Pontimicrobium sp. SW4: one gene and its partner. The protein of the gene in region 1 interacts with the protein of each later gene in a pairwise test. Links are inferred from orthologs where the notes say so. Each region holds a gene or a part of one and is shown on either strand. Other genes may lie near its edges.

Region 1 (3,245 bases):
ATTAAAGCATAAGTGAGCAACCGTACTAATTTGTAGTAAGAAATATCAACTTGATATTGTGTAATAAACATTAAAAAACCAATGATTCCGAATAAAAGTGTCATAAGCATTTGAGCCATGTTTCCTATTAAGTTTAGGAGTATTACTTTTTTTCGTTCGCTGCCATTAAAGTAAATAGTTTTAGCAGCATAATCTCCAATTCTATTTGGAGTAAATAAAGAGGCTGTATGTGAAGCTAAACTTTGTTTTAATGCTTCAATAAAAGAGGTTTTGGAAATAGAATTTACTAAACTTTGCCATTTCTTAATTTCAAAAAACCAATTAAAAATGGTTAAAAACAGTAAAAAAACAATGCTTTTTAGTGAAAAAGCATTGTTTTTGGTTAAAAAATCAATAAAAACTGAAAAATCTAATTCTTCGTTATTTGTTAGTTTGTCGTAAATAAAATAAGTAGCACCAACAACGATACTTAACTTAATAAGTACAAAAAAGAATTGCTTAGTTTTGTATGGAAGCCCGCTAATCATTTTGTCACAAATTAAAACTATTATTGTAAATGAGCTTTATAAAAAATAAATATAAAAGACCTTTACTCTGTTTACTACTTTTTTGTGTAACATCCTTAAGTTTTGCTCAAGGGGATACTGAAAAAATCCGATTACAACTAGCATTAGGTGTAAACAACCCAATTGATAATGGTGAAAACGATGGTTATTATGCTAAAGATATTAACTTGCCAACCATTAACTTTGGGATTAGATATATGTTTAAGCCTAACAAATTGGGAGCAAAACTTGATGTTGGCTATAATAGGTCAAAAAGCGATGTAGGGTCTTTAGATTTTAAACTTAATTACACACGCGTTAATGCACAGATTGTGTACGATTTTTATGATTTGTTGAATTTCTTGCCTCAAGAAATGACTATTCAAGCACATGCTGGACCAGGAATAAGCTTTACAAAACCCTTATTAAATGATTCTGAAAACACGTACACCTATTTAAATGGATTAGTAGGGTTGGATGTTTACTTTAGTTTATCGCGTAAGCTATCTGTATTTGTAGATGTTGCTTATGCAAAAAGTTTGTCGAGTAAAAATAAGTACGATGTAGCTCTAGATGGTTACTCGTTTAATGGAGATTTAGTATATACCACTGTTGGACTATCAGTAGCATTAAGTGGTTGTAGATATTGCGATTAATGGATAAAGAACGAATTATATTAGGTATTGATCCTGGAACCACAATTATGGGTTTTGGGCTAATAAGAGTACGTAATAAAAAAATGCAGTTTATGCAACTTAATGAACTCAGTTTGAAAAAATATGATGATCATTACTTAAAACTAAAACTCATTTTTGAACGTACCATAGAACTTATTGACACGCATCATCCAGATGAAATAGCTATTGAAGCGCCTTTCTTTGGAAAGAACGTACAAAGTATGCTCAAATTAGGAAGAGCGCAAGGTGTTGCCATGGCAGCAGGATTATCGCGACAAATTCCAATTACTGAATATTTGCCAAAAAAGATTAAAATGGCCATTACTGGAAATGGTAATGCGAGTAAAGAACAAGTTGCAAAAATGTTACAAAGTACCTTAGGACTAAAAACCTTACCAAAAAACCTAGATGCAACCGATGGTTTAGCAGCTGCAGTATGTCATTTTTATAATTCTGGAAAAGTAACTGTCGGTAAAAGTTATTCTGGTTGGGAAAGTTTTGTGAAAAACAATGAAAAAAGAATAAAAAAGTAGTTGTATTGTCATTCCTGCGAAGGCAGGAATCCACTTTCAAAGTTTTTGTCTAATGTTTTGCTTTCGATTAATATTTTTACTTCTTTTTTCATTTGAATTATTTCAGACAAAGTTTAAGTATAGAAAAGATAAATTGATTTGGTTTTTTATCGTACTTGTATTTGGGGCTTTTGGATATTCATTTTTTATTGCATTCAGAAGAAGATTAGTGGTCAAAAGAAAATTTAACCCTAAATTCATCACAAAGATTTAATAAACTAAATGAGCGGCATCTACATCCACATACCATTTTGCAAACAAGCATGTTACTACTGTGACTTCCATTTTTCAACGTCTTTAAATAAAAAGGATGAATTGCTTCAGGCTTTAGTAAAAGAGTTAGAGTTACGAAAAGAAGAACTTCACAATCAAACTATAGAAACTATCTATTTTGGTGGAGGTACACCTTCATTATTATCGAATGAAGAATTAAAATTATTGATTGATGCTGTTTATAAAAACTATCAAGTTGTAGAAAACCCAGAAATCACCTTAGAAGCAAATCCAGACGATTTATCTAAAGATCGAATAATCCAATTATCTAAAAGTCCAATTAACCGTTTAAGCATTGGCATTCAATCCTTCTTTGAAGACGATTTAAAAAGCATGAATCGTGCGCATAATGCAACAGAAGCAAAAGATTGTTTAAAGGAAGCAACTCGTCACTTCGATAACATCACTATCGATTTAATTTACGGTATTCCAAACATGAGTTTAGATAAGTGGAATCAAAATCTACAGATAGCTTTTGATTTTGGAGTTAATCATATTTCTAGTTATGCCTTAACAGTTGAGCCAAAAACAGCCTTAGATAGTTTTATTAAAAAAGGTATCTATCCACCAATTAATGAAGAATTGGCCTTAAAACATTTTAATCATTTAATAACAGAAACCGATAAACAAGGTTTTGTGCAATACGAGATTTCTAATTTTGGAAAAGCTGATTATTTCTCTAAGCATAATACAAGTTATTGGCAAGGGAAATCCTATTTAGGAATTGGCCCATCAGCCCATTCGTTTAATAATAATCAACGAAGTTGGAATGTGTCAAATAACACAAAATATATTACATCTATTCAGCAAAACGAATTGCCTTCAACTGTTGAAGCACTCTCTAAAAAGGATAGGTTTAATGAGTATGTTATGACGGGTTTGCGTACTGTTTGGGGAGTTTCATTAAATAAAATTGAAGAAGACTTTGGAGTCGAATATAAAGAACATTTACTAACAGCATCTAAAGAATTTATCAATCAACAATTACTTGTTATCACTTCGAATGATTGCGATAGCAATTGTATCGAGAAGTTACAAGCAACCCAAAAAGGAAAGTTTTTAATTGATGGTATTTCATCAAGTCTTTTTCTTATTTAATCCTTAAATTTACGCTTAACATCCATTACACATGAAAGCAGTTATAAACGTAAACAGTCGTACCTACGCCATATATATAG
Region 2 (3,309 bases), 2.7 Mb from region 1 along the record:
AATACCAGATTCTACCGTTGCAATATCTCTAATAGCATTGGTTATTTGTGAACCTCCACCACCAATATTAGTAGGGTCGTAAGCATTGTTTGCATTGTTAGGATATGCATTTGGTCCAGCAGTTATATTTACCGCAGATCCAACTTTAGCTGGATTAGACTCCCCTAAATCTTGCAATGCTACAATATTTCTTACATCGTCTGTTTGATTTGAACGATTGGTCACCCAAACCTCAACTCTAGTAATTTGAATACGTGAATTTATATGAGGATAGGTTTCTAATGCAGTATCATAATTATCTCTAAAGTATTGCGCTAAGAAAAAGTGTCTATTCTCATCGTAATCCAATCCAAAAAACTCAAAATCTTGTAAGGTTCCACCTCCTTGTGCAACCACAGTTCTTGTTTGTGATTTTTGTTCAGAGAAAATTCCTGTAATGGTTGTTTTTCCAAATTGTAATTGTGTTTTTACACCAAATAAACTTTGTGCACCAGTAATAAGTGAGCTATTTAATGGCATACTCACGTTACCTACTTCAATTTTTTGAATAATGTCATCTTCGGTAGGCGTGTATTCTAATTTTATTAAGTTTTGAAAATCAAAACTTGATTGTGTATCGTAATTTGCAGTTACTTGTAGCCTTGTACCAACCTTACCAAGTAAACTTAGTTCGATTCGTTGGTCAAAATCAAAAGTGAAATTACTCCTATTTCTTGGGGAAAATGATGGGTTATCTTGTTTTGTATATAAAATCCCTAAATCCATTTCTACCGAACCTTGAGGAATCACTTCAATGGTACTTCCTCCAAAAACCGATTCAAAAAAATCGGAATCGACATATAACTCAGGAATTAAATTTTTTTTGGCATCTTCTAAACCTGCTTTCTTACCATCGTAAGCATCTATTTTTTCTTTGTAATAATTACGCAAATTTTCTTGAGCCACAAGTTTCCTATACTCTTCTGGCGTTAGAATAATTGGATAATTAATGTTTATCTTTCCTAAGCTTTGATTGAAAATATATCTATCGGTTAAAGGGTCATAGGTATACTTAGATACAATACTATCTGGATTAGGTAATAATAAATTATTAAACGAAAAAGTGGTGCTTGTAGAATCTCTAACTGTAGTTTGTTGCGCAAAAGAGGCAATATACAAAAGCAACATCATGCTGGTTAGCATGAATGTTCTAGTAGATTTATAAAAATTAATGTTGGCGGCTTTCAAATCAATTATAATTTTTTTAAGGCTTCTTTTATAATAGTTTCGACACTTGCTTCTTGGTCACTAGAAACAATTTTATCTATAACACGTTCAGACTGCTTCTTGGTAAAACCAAGAACTTCTAATGCTGATAACGCTTCATCTTTATTAGTATTGTTTTGGAATGTAATTCCTTCATCAATATCGTAGGCTTTTAAAACTTTATCCTTTAACTCTATTACAACACGTTGTGCTGTTTTAAGTCCAATACCTTTAACCGATTGGATTAAAGCCACATCTTCAAGCGCAATAGCTTCCCTAACTTGTTTTGGTGTTAAGGACGATAACATGGTTCGTGCCGTACTTGTTCCAATACCGCTTACAGAAATAAGCAGTCTAAAAATTTGTCTTTCACCAAGCGATGAAAACCCATATAATGTATGTGAATCTTCTTTTACTTGAAGATGCGTATACAACTTTAAATGTTCTTGATTAGGTATTTGAGAATATGTATGTAAAGATATATTTAGCATATAGCCAACACCATTACAATCAATCACAACATCTGTAGGATTTTTTTCAACAAGTTTACCTTGTATATGCGTAATCATAGATTTGGTTTAGTTACGCATCAAATGTAATAAAATAATTATACATTATAACGACATAATCTAACCGCAAACCCTAGTTTTACGCTCTTTTTTGCTTTTTTTGAGCATCAATAACAGCAATTGCAGCCATATTCACTATTTCATCGACACTTGCATCAAGCTGTAAAATATGTGCTGGTTTCTTTAATCCCATCATAATGGGTCCAATGTTCTCTGCTTTATTCAGCTCCTTTAAAAGTTTATAAGTAATGTTTGCTGAGTCTAAATTAGGAAATATCAAGGTGTTAACTTTTCTACCAGCTAATTTTGAAAATGGAAAAATATCTTGTCGCATTTCATTATTAAGTGCAAAGTCAGTTTGAAATTCACCATCAACAATTAAACTTGGATAAAAACGGTGCAAATAAGACACTGCTTGTCTTACTTTTGATGCTCTTTCGTTATCGGAAGACCCAAAGTTAGAATAAGAAATCATTGCCATAACTGGCTCTAATCCAAACATTTTTACTGTTGTGGCTGTCATTTGGGCAATTTTAGCTAAGTCTTTTGAGGTGGGGTCTATATTTATAGAAGTATCACTTAAAAACAAAGGGCCTCTCTGAGTCATTAACACATTTGTTGTTGCTATTCTGGTAGCGCCTTTATCTAAACCAATTAATTCTAGCATTGGTTTTACAACAGTTGGATAATTTCTAGAAAAACCTGAAATAAGGGCATCAGCATCTCCTTCATTTACCATCATTGCTGCATAGTAATTACGCTCACGCATTAATTTTTTAGCAGTATGAAGTGTAATTCCACGTCGTTTGCGTTGATCCCAATAAATTTCAGCATAGGCATTTTTTGTACCTTCCTGTTCATCAGATTTTGGATCTATAATAGTCACTTCAGCATCAAATTCAATCTCTTCTTTTAATTTTTCAATTTTATCACGACGACCTAATAAAATTGGAATAGCGATCCCTTCTTCATGAACTATTTGTGCTGCTTTTAAAACAGTTAATTGATCTGCTTCAGCAAAAACAACACGTTTAGGGTTTAATTTAGCACGACTATGTAATAAACGTACCAACTTATTATCACCACCTAATCGTTGCAATAAATGTTCTTCATATTTATCCCAATCTTCAATTGGTTCAGTAGCTACTCCACTATCCATTGCAGCTTTGGCAACTGCAGGAGGAACCACACCTATTAATCTTGGATCAAACGGTTTTGGAATAATATAATCTCTACCAAAAGTTAAACGTGTTTCTCCATAAGCTACATTTACCTGTTCTGGTACTGGTTCTTTTGCTAAATCTGCCAAAGCAATAACCGCAGCTTTCTTCATTTCTTCGTTAATCGAAGTAGATCTAACATCTAAAGCGCCTCTAAAAATAAAAGGAAACCCAAGTACATTATTTACCTGATTAGGATGATCACTTCTTCCAGTTGCCATAATAATATCGTCTCTAGTATCTATGGCCAGTTGATAGGCAATTTCAGGATCAGG

The links.
Region 2: the proteins of ruvC (region 1) and ruvA interact in binary tests that used the Escherichia coli proteins (3 or more experiments, as listed by UniProt). The link is inferred for Pontimicrobium sp. SW4 from one-to-one orthologs.

Annotation. Positions count from the first base shown.
Region 1 is NZ_CP157199.1:155,000-158,244, forward strand. The notes cover bases 74-2,977. They hold ruvC (crossover junction endodeoxyribonuclease RuvC), read left to right. Parts: upstream 74-1,200; coding sequence 1,201-1,755; downstream 1,756-2,977. Other genes in these bases: ABGB03_RS00770 (hypothetical protein), read right to left, coding at 74-527; ABGB03_RS00775 (outer membrane beta-barrel protein), read left to right, coding at 557-1,201; hemW (radical SAM family heme chaperone HemW), read left to right, coding at 2,017-2,977. In the rest of the region: more of ABGB03_RS00770, read right to left, coding at 1-73; more of hemW, read left to right, coding at 2,978-3,165; ABGB03_RS00790 (cyclase family protein), read left to right, coding at 3,197-3,245.
Region 2 is NZ_CP157199.1:2,807,559-2,810,867, forward strand. The notes cover bases 24-2,991. They hold ruvA (Holliday junction branch migration protein RuvA), read right to left. Parts: upstream 1,815-2,991; coding sequence 1,233-1,814; downstream 24-1,232. Other genes in these bases: sprA (cell surface protein SprA), read right to left, coding at 24-1,182; ABGB03_RS12995 (NADP-dependent malic enzyme), read right to left, coding at 1,894-2,991. Outside these bases: more of sprA, read right to left, coding at 1-23; more of ABGB03_RS12995, read right to left, coding at 2,992-3,309. UniProt on the Escherichia coli protein: The RuvA-RuvB-RuvC complex processes Holliday junction (HJ) DNA during genetic recombination and DNA repair.